DNA from 3 places in the Actinosynnema sp. NPDC004786 genome. Region 1 is predicted to be linked to each of the others. Evidence: riboswitches for the same ligand, from Rfam matches in the RefSeq annotation. Region 1 holds a riboswitch; each other region holds the start of a gene.
The links. A riboswitch is a leader RNA that binds a small molecule or an ion and turns the genes downstream of it on or off. The one in region 1 is predicted to bind S-adenosylmethionine.
Positions count from the first base shown of each region.

Region 1 (4,523 bases):
GAGCCGGTGCCGTTGTCGTTGATGCCCGGACCGGCCGTCACGCTGTCGAGGTGCCCGCCGACCATGACCACGTTGTTCAGGTCGCCGCCGGGCCAGTCGGCGATGAGGTTGTAGCCGGTGGCGCCGCTGCTGGTGAACGACTGCACCCGGGTGGTGAAGCCGGCGGCGTCGAGCTTGGACTTCACCCAGTTCACCGAGGCGAGGTAGCCGGGCCGGCCGTGCGCCCGGTTGCCGCCGTTGGCGGTGGCGATGCTCTGGAGCTGGGCGAGGTCGGCCTGGACGGCGGAGACCGGGATGTTCGGCCCGGCCAGGGCGGACGGCGGTGGCGCGGCGGTGGCCGAGCCGAGGCCCGAGCCCAGGAGCGCGCCGGTGGTGACCAGCGCGATGGAGATCGTGCGCAACTTCACGGTGACTCCCGCAGGGAAGGTGTCTCGGGGACGGTAGGGAGGTGACCGGGGCGGCGGACCCGATCTTCACCGTGCCCGGTTCGGCGGGCGTCGCGCTAGGGGCGTTCGACTGGTGACGCTGCGTCGCGGTGCCGGATTAGTCCATATCGGGGGGACCAGGGAGAATGACCCCGTCGAGTGACGAGGGTGGACGACGCGTGGAGGTCGAGTGGGCGGTGTGACGGGCTACCTGGGCATCGCCGCCGCGGTTCTGCTCATCTCGGTCATCGCGGTGCGGGTCTCGATCCGGCTCGGTCTGCCGTCGCTCCTGCTCTACCTCGGCATCGGCGTGCTGCTCGGCGAGGCGGTCCTGGGCATCCAGTTCGAGGACGCGGACCTCACCCGGTCGCTGGGCACGGTCGCGCTCGTGCTGATCCTCACCGAGGGCGGCCTCACCACCCGGTGGAACGCCGTGAGACCGGCGCTGGGCCTGGGCATCACGCTGTCCACGGTGGCCGTCGGCGTGAGCATCGCGGTCACCGGGTTCGCGCTGCACTTCCTGCTGGACATGGACTGGCGCACGGCGCTGCTGTGGGGCGCGGTGCTGTCGTCCACCGACGCCGCGGCGGTGTTCAGCGTGCTGCGCGGGGTCGGGGTCGGCAAGCGGCTCATCGGCGCGCTGGAGCTGGAGTCCGGCATCAACGACGCCCCGGTCTACATCGCCGTCGTGCTGCTCGCCTCGCCCGACCCGATCACCTGGACCGCGCCGCTGCTGATGGTCTACGAGCTGGTCGCCGGCGGGCTGATCGGCATCGCGCTCGGCTGGGTCGGCGGCGTCGCGCTGCGCCGGGCCGCGCTGCCCGCCACGGGCCTGTACCCGCTGGCCACGGTCGCCGTCTGCCTGCTCGCCTACACCTTCGGCGACCTCGCCCACGCGTCCGGCTTCCTCGCCGTCTACACCGCCGCGCTGGTGCTCGGCAACGCGCGGCTGCCGCACCGGTCGGACACCCTGTCGTTCGCCGAGGGGCTGGGCTGGGTCGCGCAGATCGGGCTGTTCGTGCTGCTCGGCCTGTACGCCTCGCCCGACCGGCTGCTCGACGCGCTGGTGCCCGCGCTCGTCGCGGGCGCGGTGCTGGTGCTGCTGGCCCGGCCGCTGTCGGTGTTCTTCGCCTCGCTGCCGTTCCGGGTGCCCTGGCGGGAACAGGTGTTCGTGTCGTGGTCCGGGCTGCGCGGCGCCGTGCCGATCGTGTTCGCCCTCATCCCGCTGATCGGCCAGGTGCCGGGCGCGCAGCGGCTGGTCGACGCGGTGTTCGTGCTGGTCGTCGTGCTGACCGTGGTCCAGGGCACCACCCTGCCGTGGCTCGCCAAGTGGCTGCGGCTGGTCAAGTCCGGCGAGGCGCACGAGGTGCAGGTGGACTCGTCGGCGCTGGACGCGCTGGGCGCGGAGCTGCTCCAGGTCCGCATCCAGCCCGGCTCCAAGCTGCACGGCGTCTACCTGTCCGAGCTGAGGTTGCCGCCGGGGTCCTCGGTGAGCCTGGTCGTGCGCGACGAGCAGGGCTTCACGCCGCAGCCGACGACCCGGCTCCAGGAGCACGACCAACTGCTCGTGGTGTGCACGGAGGCCATGCGCACGGCGACCGAGCAGCGCATCCGGGCCGTCGACCGGGCGGGCCGGTACGCCCGCTGGAAGGGCGACGTCGGCCTGCCCTGACGTTCCGCTCCCAGGATGTGAACGCCGCTCGACGGGAGCGAGCGGGCTGCGTTAGCGTCGGGGCGAAGGTCATGAGTGCCAGCGCGAAGCCCAGGCTCGCTGGCCGGCAACCCTCCAACCGCGGTGGGGTGCCCCTGGTGAGGACCTGGCCTGGCGCGCAGGGCGTCCGGCAAGCGCGGGCTCCCTCTGGTGACGGGGTCCCGGACCCTCCGGAGGGCGTCATGACGATCGCAGTTCCCCGCACCACGGTTGCCGGCCCCGAGCAGGCGGCGCTGCCGCGGGTGGTGGGCGCGTCGCTGCGCGTGCCGCTGGTCACCGGCGAGCGCGTCGAGTACGCCAACCTCGACCACGCGGCCAGCGCGCCGTGCCTGGAGCAGGTGCGCGACGCGGTGGACGAGGTGCTGCCCTGGTACGCGAGCGTGCACCGGGGCGCGGGCTTCGCCTCGCAGGTCAGCACCAAGGTCTACGAGCAGGCCCGCGCGTCCGTCCGGCGGTTCCTCAACGCCCGCGACACCGACGCCGTGGTGTTCGCCCGCAACACCACCGACGCGTTGAACCTCCTGGCCAGGAGCCTGCCCCGGCACACGGCCGTGATCCTGTTCGACACCGAGCACCACGCCGCGCTGCTGCCGTGGCGCGGTCCGCACGTGCGCCGCCTGCGCGCCCCCGCCTCGCCCGCCCAGGCGACCCTGGACCTGGACCGGGCGCTGCGCGAGGCCCCCGTCGGCCCCCGGCTGGTCGTGGTGGCCGGCGCGTCCAACGTGACCGGCGAGGTGTGGCCGGTCGCCGAGCTGGCCCGGGTCGCCCGCCGGCACGGCGCCCGGATCGCCCTCGACGCCGCCCAGCTCGCGCCGCACCGGCCGGTGGACGTGCGGGCGCTCGACGTGGACTACACCGTGCTGTCCGGGCACAAGGTCTACGCGCCGTTCGGCGCGGGCGCGCTGGTCGGCCGGTCCGACTGGTTGCAGGCCGCCGAGCCCTACCTGGTCGGCGGCGGCGCGACGGCCCGCGTCACCGACCACGGGGACCGGCTGGGCGTGGCCTGGTCGGCGGTGCCCGAGCGGCACGAGGCGGGCACGCCGAACGTGGTGGGTGTGCACGCCCTGGCCGTCGCCTGCGACGTGCTGGGCCGGCACTGGGAGCGGACCACCGCGCACGAGCGCGTGCTGCTGGCCAGGCTCCGCGAAGGGCTGCGGACCGTGCCCGGCGTGCGCGAGCTGGCGTTGTTCGGCCCCGACCACGACCGGGTGGGCGTGGTGAGCTTCACCGTGGGCGGCCACGACGCCGGCTACCTGGCCGCGGCCCTGTCCGCCGAGCACGGCATCGGCGTGCGCGACGGCGCGTTCTGCGCCCACGTGGCGGTGCACCGCCTCACCGGGGGCGAGCGGGCGCTGCGCGCGTCCATCGGGCTGGGCACCACCGAGGAGCACGTGGACCGCTTCATCGCCGCGCTGCGCAGGCTCGTCACCGAGGGTTCGCGGTGGGAGTACGAGCAGCGGGACGGCCGCTGGACCCCGCTGGACGACCAGCGCGCGCTCCCGCCGTTCCTGCGCTGACTCCGATGCTGGACAATGGCCCGGTGAGCACCGATCCCCACACCGAGCCGGACACGCCGGACCAGCCGGACGCCCCGTTGCCGAAGCGGCGGGTCCTGCTGCTGGCCGTCATCGCGCCGCTGGTGTTGGCGCTCGACCTGGTCACCAAGGTCATCGCGGTGGAGAACCTGGAGGGGCGCGAGCCGATCGAGCTGTTCGGCGGCCTGCTCTACCTGCCGCTGATCCGCAACACCGGCGCGGCGTTCGGCCTGGCCGAGGGCTGGACGGTGATCCTCGCGCTGATCGCGTCCAGCGTGGTCGTGTTCATCCTGTGGATCGCGCGCCGGCTGCGGTCGGTCGGCTGGGCCATCGGCCTCGGCCTGGTGCTGGGCGGCGCGATGGGCAACCTGGTCGACCGGATCTTCCGCGCCCCCGGCCCGCTGCGCGGCGGGGTGGTCGACTTCATCTCCGTGCTCGACCCGTGGGGCAACTTCTTCCCGGTGTTCAACCTGGCCGACTCGGCCATCTGCGTGGGCGGCGGCGTGATCGTGCTGATGGCGTTGTTGCAGCGCGACTACGACGGCACCCGCGTGGAGAAGAAGGCCGACCCCAAGAAGGCCGGCGCATGAGCGGCTACCGCACGCTGCCCGTGCCGGACGGCCTGGACGGGATGCGGGTCGACGCCGGGCTGGCCAAGCTGCTCGGCCTGTCCCGCACCGCCGTCGCCGCGTTGACCGAATCGGGTGACGTCGTGCTCGACGGGCAGCCCGCGGGCAAGTCCGACCGGCTGGTGGCGGGCTCCGTGCTGGAGGTCACCCTGCCCGAGCCGGAACGCCCGGTGCAGGTGCAGGCCGTGCCCGTCGAGGGCCTGGAGATCCTGCACGAGGACGA
Region 1 covers NZ_JBSGBG010000014.1:138,704-143,226, forward strand. Annotated here, with positions in the region: gene ACWEFJ_RS15410 (M28 family metallopeptidase) at 1-407, opposite strand, end outside; gene ACWEFJ_RS15415 (potassium/proton antiporter) at 616-2,097, shown strand; SAM riboswitch class IV at 2,165-2,279, shown strand; gene ACWEFJ_RS15420 (aminotransferase class V-fold PLP-dependent enzyme) at 2,319-3,653, shown strand; gene lspA (signal peptidase II) at 3,677-4,261, shown strand; gene ACWEFJ_RS15430 (RluA family pseudouridine synthase) at 4,258-4,523, shown strand, end outside.

Region 2 (4,523 bases), on a different contig from region 1:
CGTGATCAACGCGACGGAGGCCATCCAGCCGCCCGTCGAGGAGGTCAAGGACGACACGTTGATGAAGGGCCAGAAGGAGGTCCTGGACCCGGGCGAGGCCGGCGAGCAGATCGTCACCTACCGCGTCACGGTGAAGAACGGGGCCGAGGTCGGCCGCGAGAAGCTGGGCGCGAAGGTCACCAAGGAGCCGAAGCCGAAGAAGGTCAAGGTCGGCACCAAGCTCCCGCCCGACGGCGAGATCTGGGACCGGCTGGCCTACTGCGAGGCGACCGGCAACTGGGCCATCAACACCGGCAACGGCTACTACGGCGGCCTGCAGTTCAACAAGGGCACCTGGGACGCCTACGGCGGCAGCCAGTACGCCGCGTACCCGCACCAGGCGACCCGCGAGCAGCAGATCGCGGTGGCCACCAAGCTGCGCGACGCGCGCGGCGGCTACTCGGCGTGGCCCCACTGCCAGCAGAAGCTGGGCCTGCCGTAAGAATGCACGGGTGACTGAGGACCCGACGTCGGCCGGGCCGGGGAGCCACCTCCTCGGCCCGGCCGACGTCCGTCGGCTGGCCGCCGAGCTGGACGTGCGCCCCACCAAGAAGCTGGGGCAGAACTTCGTGCACGACCCGAACACGGTGCGGCGCATCGTGGCGGCGGCCGACCTGCGCCCCGACGACGTGGTGCTGGAGGTCGGGCCCGGGCTCGGCTCGCTGACGCTGGCGCTGCTGCCCTCCTGCCGCGCGCTGGTGGCCGTGGAGATCGACGGGGTGCTGGCGGAGCGGCTGCCGGTGACCGTCGCGGAACGCGCCCCCGGCCTGGCCGACCGGCTGTCGGTGGTGCACGAGGACGCGATGCGGGTCACCGCGGACCGGTTGCCGGTGGAGCCGACGGCCCTGGTGGCGAACCTGCCCTACAACGTGGCCGTGCCCGTGGTGCTGCACCTGCTGGCCGTGCTGCCGTCGCTGCGCACCGGCCTGGTGATGGTGCAGTCGGAGGTGGCCGACCGGATGGCCGCCCCGCCGGGCAGCAAGGTCTACGGCGTGCCCAGCGTGAAGCTCGCCTGGTACGCCGACGCCCGCCGCGCGGGCGCGGTGCCGCGCTCGGTCTTCTGGCCCGTGCCCAACGTGGACTCGGCGCTGGTCGCGTTCGACCGCCGCGCGCCGCGGTCCGCCGTGGACCCGAAGCGGCTGTTCGCGTTGGTGGACGCGGCCTTCGCCCAGCGGCGCAAGATGCTGCGCGGCGCGCTGTCCGGGTGGGCCGGTTCGGCGGCCGAGGCGGAGCGGCTGCTCGTCGCCGCCGGGGTGGACCCGGCGGTGCGCGGCGAACAATTGGACGTCAGCGACTTCATCCGGATAGCCGAAGCCGCGTCCCATAGCTAGTCGATGATCTTTCGGCCGAAAGTGTGATTTGCCGGACGATCCTGTTTCGGGCTTGCGTCAGCCGGTCCTCGTCGGGTCTACTCGTGGTGCCATCCCGAGCGGCCGAGAGACCTGGCTCCACGACGCCGCAGCAACCACCCCCCCATGGGGGCAGGTGCTTCAGCCAGGATCGATGGAGGATCACGTGCCCAGGATGCGAATGCTCACCCGACGTCGGGTCGTCGACCACGGCCGCCGCACGTCCTCGGGCTGTCGCAGCTGCCGCTGAGCACCTAGGCGCCTTCGAATCCTCGCGTCCTTCTTCAGGACACCTTCTGAGCTGAGCCGCCGGTCGCGCACGCCCCGAGCCGTGCGCCGCCGCATGCAGTCGTGGAGCGAAAACGTGATCACTGTCGAGAACCTCACCAAGACCTTCCCCGGGAGTACCGGCCAGGTTCGCGCGCTGGACGGCGTGAACCTGGACGTCGCCGCGGGCACCGTCCTCGGCGTCGTCGGACCCAGCGGCGCGGGCAAGTCGACGCTGGCCCGCTGCGTCGCGCTCCTGGAGCGCCCCGACAGCGGCGCGATCCGGGTCGACGGCACCGACCTCGTGTCCCTCGACGGCACCGCCCTGCGCGCCGCCCGGCGGCAGATCGGCGTGGTGCCGCAAGGGGATTCGCTGCTGCGCCAGCGCACCGCGGCGGGCAACGTCGCGCTGCCGCTGGAGGCCGCGGGCGTGGCCGGCCCGCAGCGCCGCACCCGCGTGGCCGAGCTGCTGGACCTGGTCGGCCTGACCGACAAGGCCGGCTCGTACCCCGACCAGCTCTCCGGCGGCCAGCGGCAGCGGATCGCGGTCGCGCGGGCGCTCGCCGCGTCGCCGTCGGTGCTGCTGGCCGACGAGCCGACGTCCGCCCTGGACCCCGACACCACCGGCTCGGTGCTCACCGTGCTGGACCGGGCGCGGGCCGAGCTGGGCGTGACGGTGCTCGTGGTGACGCACGACATGGGCGTGGTCCGGCGGATCTGCGACGACGTCGCGGTGCTGGAGGACGGCCGCGTGGTGGAGCACGGCAAGGTGCTCGACCTGGTGTCGGACGCGACGAGCCGCACGGCCGCGTCGCTGCTGCCCGCCGTGGACCAGAACCCGGCGCAGGAGGGCGCGTTCGACCGGGTCGCGGACGTCGTGCTGGTCGGGTTCGCCGCGGTCGGCGCGTTGCTGCCCGAGGCCACCGGCCGGTTCGGCGTCGAGCTGAACCTGCTCGGCGGCGGCCTCACCCGGCTCGGCGAGACGCCGGTGGCGCGGTTCCGCGTCGGCCTGAAGGGCGAGCGCGCGGACTCGGCGCTGGAGTGGATCTCGGAAGCGGGCGGCTCCGTGCGCCGGACCCTGTCGGGTCCGCAGGGAGTAGCTGCGTGAGGTCTGCAACACCCTGGTCCACCGTGTTCGACGACGTGCTGGTCGCCACCGGCGAGACGTTGTACATGGTGGTCGTCTCCACCCTGATCGCTGTTCTGCTCGGCGCGCCGGTCGGCATCTGGCTCCAGCTCACCGCTCCCGGTGGGCTGAAGCCCCGGCCGGTGCTCCACAAAGTGCTCGGGTTCGTCGTGGACCTGGGCCGCTCCATGCCGTTCCTGGTCCTGCTGGTGGTGCTCACCTCGCTGACCAGGCTGCTGCTCGGCAGCACCATCGGACCCACGGCGGCCATCGTGCCGCTGGCCGTCGGCGCGATCCCGTTCGTCGGCAGGCTGGTCCAGAACGTGCTGGCCGAGGTGCACGTGGCGGTGGTCGAGGCCGCCGTCACGACCGGGTCGTCCACGCTGCGGATCGTGCGCAGCGTGCTGCTCCGCGAGTCGTTGCCCGCGCTGGTCAACGCCGTCGGCGTGACCGCGATCGCGCTGCTGGGGTACTCGGCGATGGCCGGGGTGGTCGGCGGGGGCGGGCTCGGCGACCTCGCCGTGCGCATGGGGTACCAGCGGTTCAACGACCGCTACCTGTGGAGCACGGTGGTCGTGCTGGCGGTCATCGCGACCGCGATCCAGTTCCTGACCAACCGCGTGGCGCGTGGGGTGGACCGGCGGCGGACGGCGTCCGTCTGAGTTTCTTGTTTTTCGGTTGGTTTGCTCACCCGTTTTGCTGACCCATAAGGAATGAAATGCGTATTCGTGCTGCCCTGCTGGCCGTGCTGCTGACCGCAGTGGGCTGCGGTAGTGGCGACACCGGCGCCGCCTCGGACCCGAACGCGGCGCTGAAGGTCGGCGTGAGCCCCGTGCCGCACGCCCAGGTGCTGCGGTACGTCGCGGAGAACCTGGCCGAGTCGAAGGGCCTGAAGATCGAGGTCGTCGAGTTCACCGACTACGTGCAGCCGAACACGGCGCTGGTGGACGGGTCGCTGGACGCGAACTACTTCCAGACCGTGCCGTACCTGGACACGTTCAAGGCGGAGAGCGGCGCGTCGCTGGAGTGGATCGGGCCGGTGCACCTCGAGCCGCTCGGCGTGTACTCGAAGAAGCACAAGTCGCTGGCCGACCTGCCGAACGGCGCGAAGGTGGCGGTGGCGAACGACGCGACGAACGAGGCGCGCGGGCTGAAGCTGCTCCAGGACAACGGGCTGATCAAGATCAAGGCGGGCGCGGAGAAGACGGCGACCATCCGGGACGTCGAGGACAACCCGCGCGGGCTGGAGTTCGTCGAGCTGGAGGCCGCGCAGCTGCCCCGGTCGCTGGACGACACGGACGCGTCCGTGGTCAACGGCAACTACGCCATCGACGCCGGCCTCAAGCCCGCGTCCGACGCGTTGGTGCTGGAGAAGGCCGAGGGCAACCCGAACGCGAACGGGCTCGTCACGCGGGCCGAGCTGAAGGACGACCAGCGGATCAAGGACCTGCTCGCGCTGCTGCAGTCGCAGCAGGTCAAGGACTACATCAAGGAGACCTTCGCGGGCTCGGTCCTCCCCGTCTGACCCGAGAGCCGTCCCTCCACACCCGCGTGAGTCCTACGTTCAGGTCGTGCGTGTCCTACGTTCGCGTCGTGCGTGTCCTACGTTCGCGTCGGGTGTGTCCTACGTTCAGGTACCCCGAGTTGAACGTTCAGGATGAGGGAGAAGGGCGAAAAGCGTCCTCGCCGGACGGGCAGATCAGCAGGATGACGGGGTTCGGTGGTTCGGTGCGGTTGCGTCG
Region 2 covers NZ_JBSGBG010000037.1:46,686-51,208, forward strand. Annotated here, with positions in the region: gene ACWEFJ_RS28060 (transglycosylase family protein) at 1-481, shown strand, start outside; gene rsmA (16S rRNA (adenine(1518)-N(6)/adenine(1519)-N(6))-dimethyltransferase RsmA) at 492-1,370, shown strand; SAM riboswitch class I at 1,457-1,549, shown strand; gene ACWEFJ_RS28070 (methionine ABC transporter ATP-binding protein) at 1,753-2,763, shown strand; gene ACWEFJ_RS28075 (methionine ABC transporter permease) at 2,760-3,443, shown strand; gene ACWEFJ_RS28080 (MetQ/NlpA family ABC transporter substrate-binding protein) at 3,500-4,306, shown strand.
Region 2: it holds a riboswitch for S-adenosylmethionine, as region 1 does, so the genes downstream of both, ACWEFJ_RS28070 (methionine ABC transporter ATP-binding protein) here and ACWEFJ_RS15420 (aminotransferase class V-fold PLP-dependent enzyme) in region 1, are expected to answer to the same signal.

Region 3 (4,523 bases), on a different contig from region 1:
CGGACTACCAGGAGGCCATCGCGATGGCCGTCAACGCGGGCGTGGACATGGCGATGGAGCCGTCGAACGCGGCCGAGTTCACCACCGGGCTGCTGGCGGCCGTGCGCAGCGGGGCGGTCCCGGGCAAGCGGATCGACCAGGCCGTGCGGCGCATCCTGAAGCTCAAGTTCGACCTGGGGCTGTTCGAGAAGCCGTTCGTGGACGCCGCCAAGGCCGACGCGATCGTCAACGGCGCGGACCGGGCGCTGGCCCGGCAGGCGGCGGCGGAGAGCGCGGTGCTGCTGCGCAACGAGGGCGTGCTGCCCCTGTCGAAGAGCGCGGGCAAGCTCGTGGTGACCGGCGACTCGGCCGACTCCGTGGCGCGGCAGCTCGGCGGCTGGTCGATCGGCTGGCAGGGCGTGCCCGCCTCGTCCCCCGTGCCGCCGGCCGTCACGGTGCTCCAGGGCATCAAGGCCGCCGCCCCGGCGACGAACGTCGTGAGCGCACCCACCCAGGCCGACGCGGTCGCCCAGGCCGCCGACGCCGACGCGGTCGTCGTGGTGCTCGGCGAGGACCAGGGCGCGGAGGGCGAGGCGGACACCGAGGAGCCGGCGCTGACCGCCGAGCAGCAGGGCCTGGTGGCCGCCGTGCGGGCGACCGGCAAGCCCGTGGTGGTCGTGCTGCTGACCGGCCGGCCGATGGTGCTGGGCGCGGTGGCGGACGCGCCGGCGCTGCTCGCGGGCTGGCTGCCCGGCTCCGAGGGCGGGTCGGGGATCGCCGACGTGCTCTTCGGCACGGTCAACCCGAGCGGCCGGCTGCCGGTGTCGTGGCCGAAGACGGTCGGCGACCAGCCGTTCTCCTACGACCAGCCGCGTGGCGCGAACACCGCGCCCAGCTCGGCGTACGACCCGGCGTTCGCGTTCGGGCACGGCCTGTCGTACACGACGTTCACCACGTCCGCGCCGAAGTTGGCGTCCGCCGAGGTGCGCCGGGACGGTCAGGTCAAGGTGTCGGTGACGGTGGCCAACACCGGGGGCCGGGACGGCACCCTGGTCGTGCCCGTGTACGTGCACCAGCCGGTGAGCAAGGTGCTCACGCCGCAGCAGCGCCTGGTCGGCTTCACGCGCGTGGCGTTGAAGGCGGGCGAGCAGCGGGCGGTCGAGGTCGTGTTCGACGTCAAGCGGCTCGCGGTGACGGCCGGCGACATGGACGGCTCCGGCAAGCCCGAGGTGGCCAGGGGCGACTACGAGGTGGTGGTCGGCGACGGGCGGGCCCGGTTCACGGTGCGGTGACGAACCCGGCCCACGATGCGGTGACCGGCCTCGACTCGCGGTGCGGTGACGAACCCGGTCCGCGGTGTGGTGACGGGACTCGATTCACGGTGCGGTGAGCTGCCCTGATATCCTTCTCGGCCGTATCGCGCGGCATTCCGCTGTGGAGGAAGACCGCCCCTTCGGGGGCGGAGCCGGTGACAGGCGCGGTGCGACTCCGAGACCGAGGAAAAGGTGGCTTTCGCGTGGCGAACATCAAGTCCCAGATGAAGCGGATCAAGACCAACGAGAAGGCGCGCCTGCGCAACAAGGCCGTCAAGTCGTCGCTCAAGACCGCGATCCGCAAGTTCCGTGAGGCCGCCGAGGCCGGTGACAAGGAGAAGGCCGTCGCGCTGGCGCGGGAGGCTTCCCGCAAGCTCGACAAGGCCGTCACCAAGGGCGTCATCCACGCCAACCAGGCCGCCAACAAGAAGTCGGCGCTGGCGCGGCGCGCCAACCAGATCTGATCCGGTCCTCACGCCGGAGCGCCGCCCACCCCACGCCGGGGTGGGCGGCGCTTTTCGTGCCGGCGGCAGGTGAGCGCGGGCCTGTCCGGCTCCCGCCTGTGGTGGGTCAGCGCCGTCCGTGCGCTGCGACGATCTTGAGCACCGCGCGTTCCAGGGCGTAGCCGGAGTCCGCCGCGACACCCTTGACGTCGGCGTTCAGGTCCGCGACCACCGTCATGGCGGCCGCCAGCCCCCGGTCCTCCCAGCCGCGTGACTGCCCCTGGGCCTTCTTCACCTTCCACGGCGGCATGCCCAGCTCGCTCGCCAGCTTGAACGGATCGCCCCGCCCCACCGCGGACACCCGCGCGATCGTGCGCACCGCGTCGGCCAGCGCGTCGGCGACCAGCACGTGCGGCACGCCGAGCTGGATCGCCCACCGCAGCGCCTCCAGCGCGCCGGCCCGGTCGCCCATCACGGCCTTCTCCGCGACCGCGAACCCGGTCACCTCGGCCCGCCCGCGGTGGTAACGGCGGACCGCCTCGGCGTCGACCTTGCCGCCGGTGTCGGCGACGAGCTGCGACGCCGCCGCCGCCAGCTCGCGCAGGTCCGACCCGACCGCCTCGATCAGCGCGGCCACGGCCTCCGGGTCGGCCTTGCCGCCGCCCGCCGCCCGGATCTCGTTGCGCACGAACGCTTCCCGGTCCGCCGCCTTGGTGATCCTGGGGCACTCGGTGACCCGCGCGCCCGCCTTGCGCAGCGCCGCGGGCAGCTCCTTGGCCGCCTTGCTCCGCCCGCCGCCACTGTGGACGACCACCAGCGTCACCCCGTCGGCCGGCGCCTTGGCGTAGGCGACGACCGCGTCGGCGATCTCCTTGCCGGCCTCCTGGGCGGCCTCCAGCGCGACCACGCGCCCCTCCGCGAACAGCGACGGGCTCACCAGTTCGGCCAGCTCAGGCGGGGTGAGATCGGTCACGCGGACGCGCGTCAGGTCGGCCTGCGGATCGGCCTGGCGGGCCGCCGCCAGCGCACCGCGCACCGCGCGCTCGACCAGCAACTCCTCCTCGCCGACGACCAGGTGCACGGCGTCGGGCGTGTCAGCGGACGAACTCACGCCGCGATCCTCCCACGGGCCGGCCGACGTCCGGATGGTGGACGTCTCTGGCTGAGGGTCGGGATGGTGACGTAAGTTGAAGCCACAACCGAATACCGCTCATCCAGAGGGGCAGAGGGATCGGCCCGAAGAAGCCCCGGCAACCCGTCGCACAGCGTCCGCTGGCGATCACGGTGCCAATTCCGACCCGCGACGCGCGGGAAAGATGAGGAGATACCTCGCGATGACTGCCGTCAGTGTGCCCTCGGCCACCACCTCCTTCGACCTCGGTCCCGCCCGCGCGCTGTCGTGTCGCGAGTGCGGTCACGAGACGCCGCTCGCCCCCGAATACGCCTGTCTCGAGTGTTTCGGGCCGCTGGAAGTGGCCTACGACTTCGGACGGGTCCGCCGCGAGGACATCGAGGCGGGCCCCCGGTCGATCTGGCGCTACCGCGGCCTGCTCCCCGTGCCCTCCACCGTCGAGTCGCACCCCAACACCAACCCCGGCGGCACCCGCCTGGTCGAGGCCGACCGCCTCGCCAAGGCCCTGGGCGTGCGCAAGGTGTGGGTCAAGGACGACACCGGCAACCCCACCCACTCGTTCAAGGACCGCGTGGTCGGCGTCGCCCTCGCCGCCGCCCGTGAGCTGGGCTTCAAGGTCCTGGCATGTCCCTCCACCGGCAATCTGGCCAACGCCGTGGCCGCCGCGGCGGCCCGCGCGGGCTGGCAGTCGGTCGTGCTCGTGCCGTCCACGTTGGAGCAGGCGAAGATCCTCATGACCGCCGTGTACGGCGGCAACCTGATCACCGTCGACGGCAACTACGACGACGTGAACCGGCTGGCCCAGGAACTGGCCGCCGAGCACGAGGACTGGGCGTTCGTCAACGTCAACGTCCGCCCCTACTACGCCGAGGGCTCCAAGACGCTCGGGTACGAGGTGGCCGAGCAGCTCGGCTGGCGGCTGCCCGACCAGATCGTCGTGCCGATCGCGTCCGGCTCCCAGTTGACCAAGGTGGACAAGGCCTTCCGCGAGCTGGGCGAGCTCGACCTGGTCGAGCAGACCCCCTACCGGGTGTTCGGCGCGCAGGCCACCGGCTGCTCTCCCGTCTCGGCCGCCTTCAAGGCGGGCCACGACGTGGTCAGCCCGGTCCGCCCGGACACCATCGCCCGGTCGCTGGCGATCGGCGCCCCGGCCGACGGCCCCTACGTGCTGGACGCCGTCCGCCGCACCAACGGCGCGATCGAGGACGTCACCGACGAAGAGGTCGTCGAGGGCATCCGCCTCCTGGCCCGGACCGAGGGCATCTTCGCCGAGACGGCCGGCGGCGTCACCGTCGCGACCGCGAAGAAGCTCATCGAGACCGGCCAACTCGACCCGGACGGCGAGACGGTGCTCCTCATCACCGGCGACGGCCTCAAGACCCTGGACGCCCTCGGCGACCGCGTCGGCCCCCGCGCCAACGTCCCGCCCTCGGCCGAAGCGGTCATCGCGGCCCTCCGGGACTGACCCGGCAGCCGGCCCGCCGGGTGGGCACGACCGGCCCACCCGGCGGCCGCAACCCGCGAGCCGACGGTCGGCTGCACGAGACGACGCGCGTGCGGGACCCTGCCCGCGACGGGCCGGATCACGCCGTCCCGTGACGGAGGTGTCCCACGCCCCTGGAGCACGAGCCGCCTTCAGGTGGGCGGACGGCGGAC
Region 3 covers NZ_JBSGBG010000003.1:230,784-235,306, reverse strand. Annotated here, with positions in the region: gene ACWEFJ_RS04515 (glycoside hydrolase family 3 N-terminal domain-containing protein) at 1-1,271, shown strand, start outside; gene rpsT (30S ribosomal protein S20) at 1,496-1,756, shown strand; gene holA (DNA polymerase III subunit delta) at 1,863-2,846, opposite strand; SAM riboswitch class I at 2,943-3,058, shown strand; gene thrC (threonine synthase) at 3,070-4,332, shown strand.
Region 3: it holds a riboswitch for S-adenosylmethionine, as region 1 does, so the genes downstream of both, thrC (threonine synthase) here and ACWEFJ_RS15420 (aminotransferase class V-fold PLP-dependent enzyme) in region 1, are expected to answer to the same signal.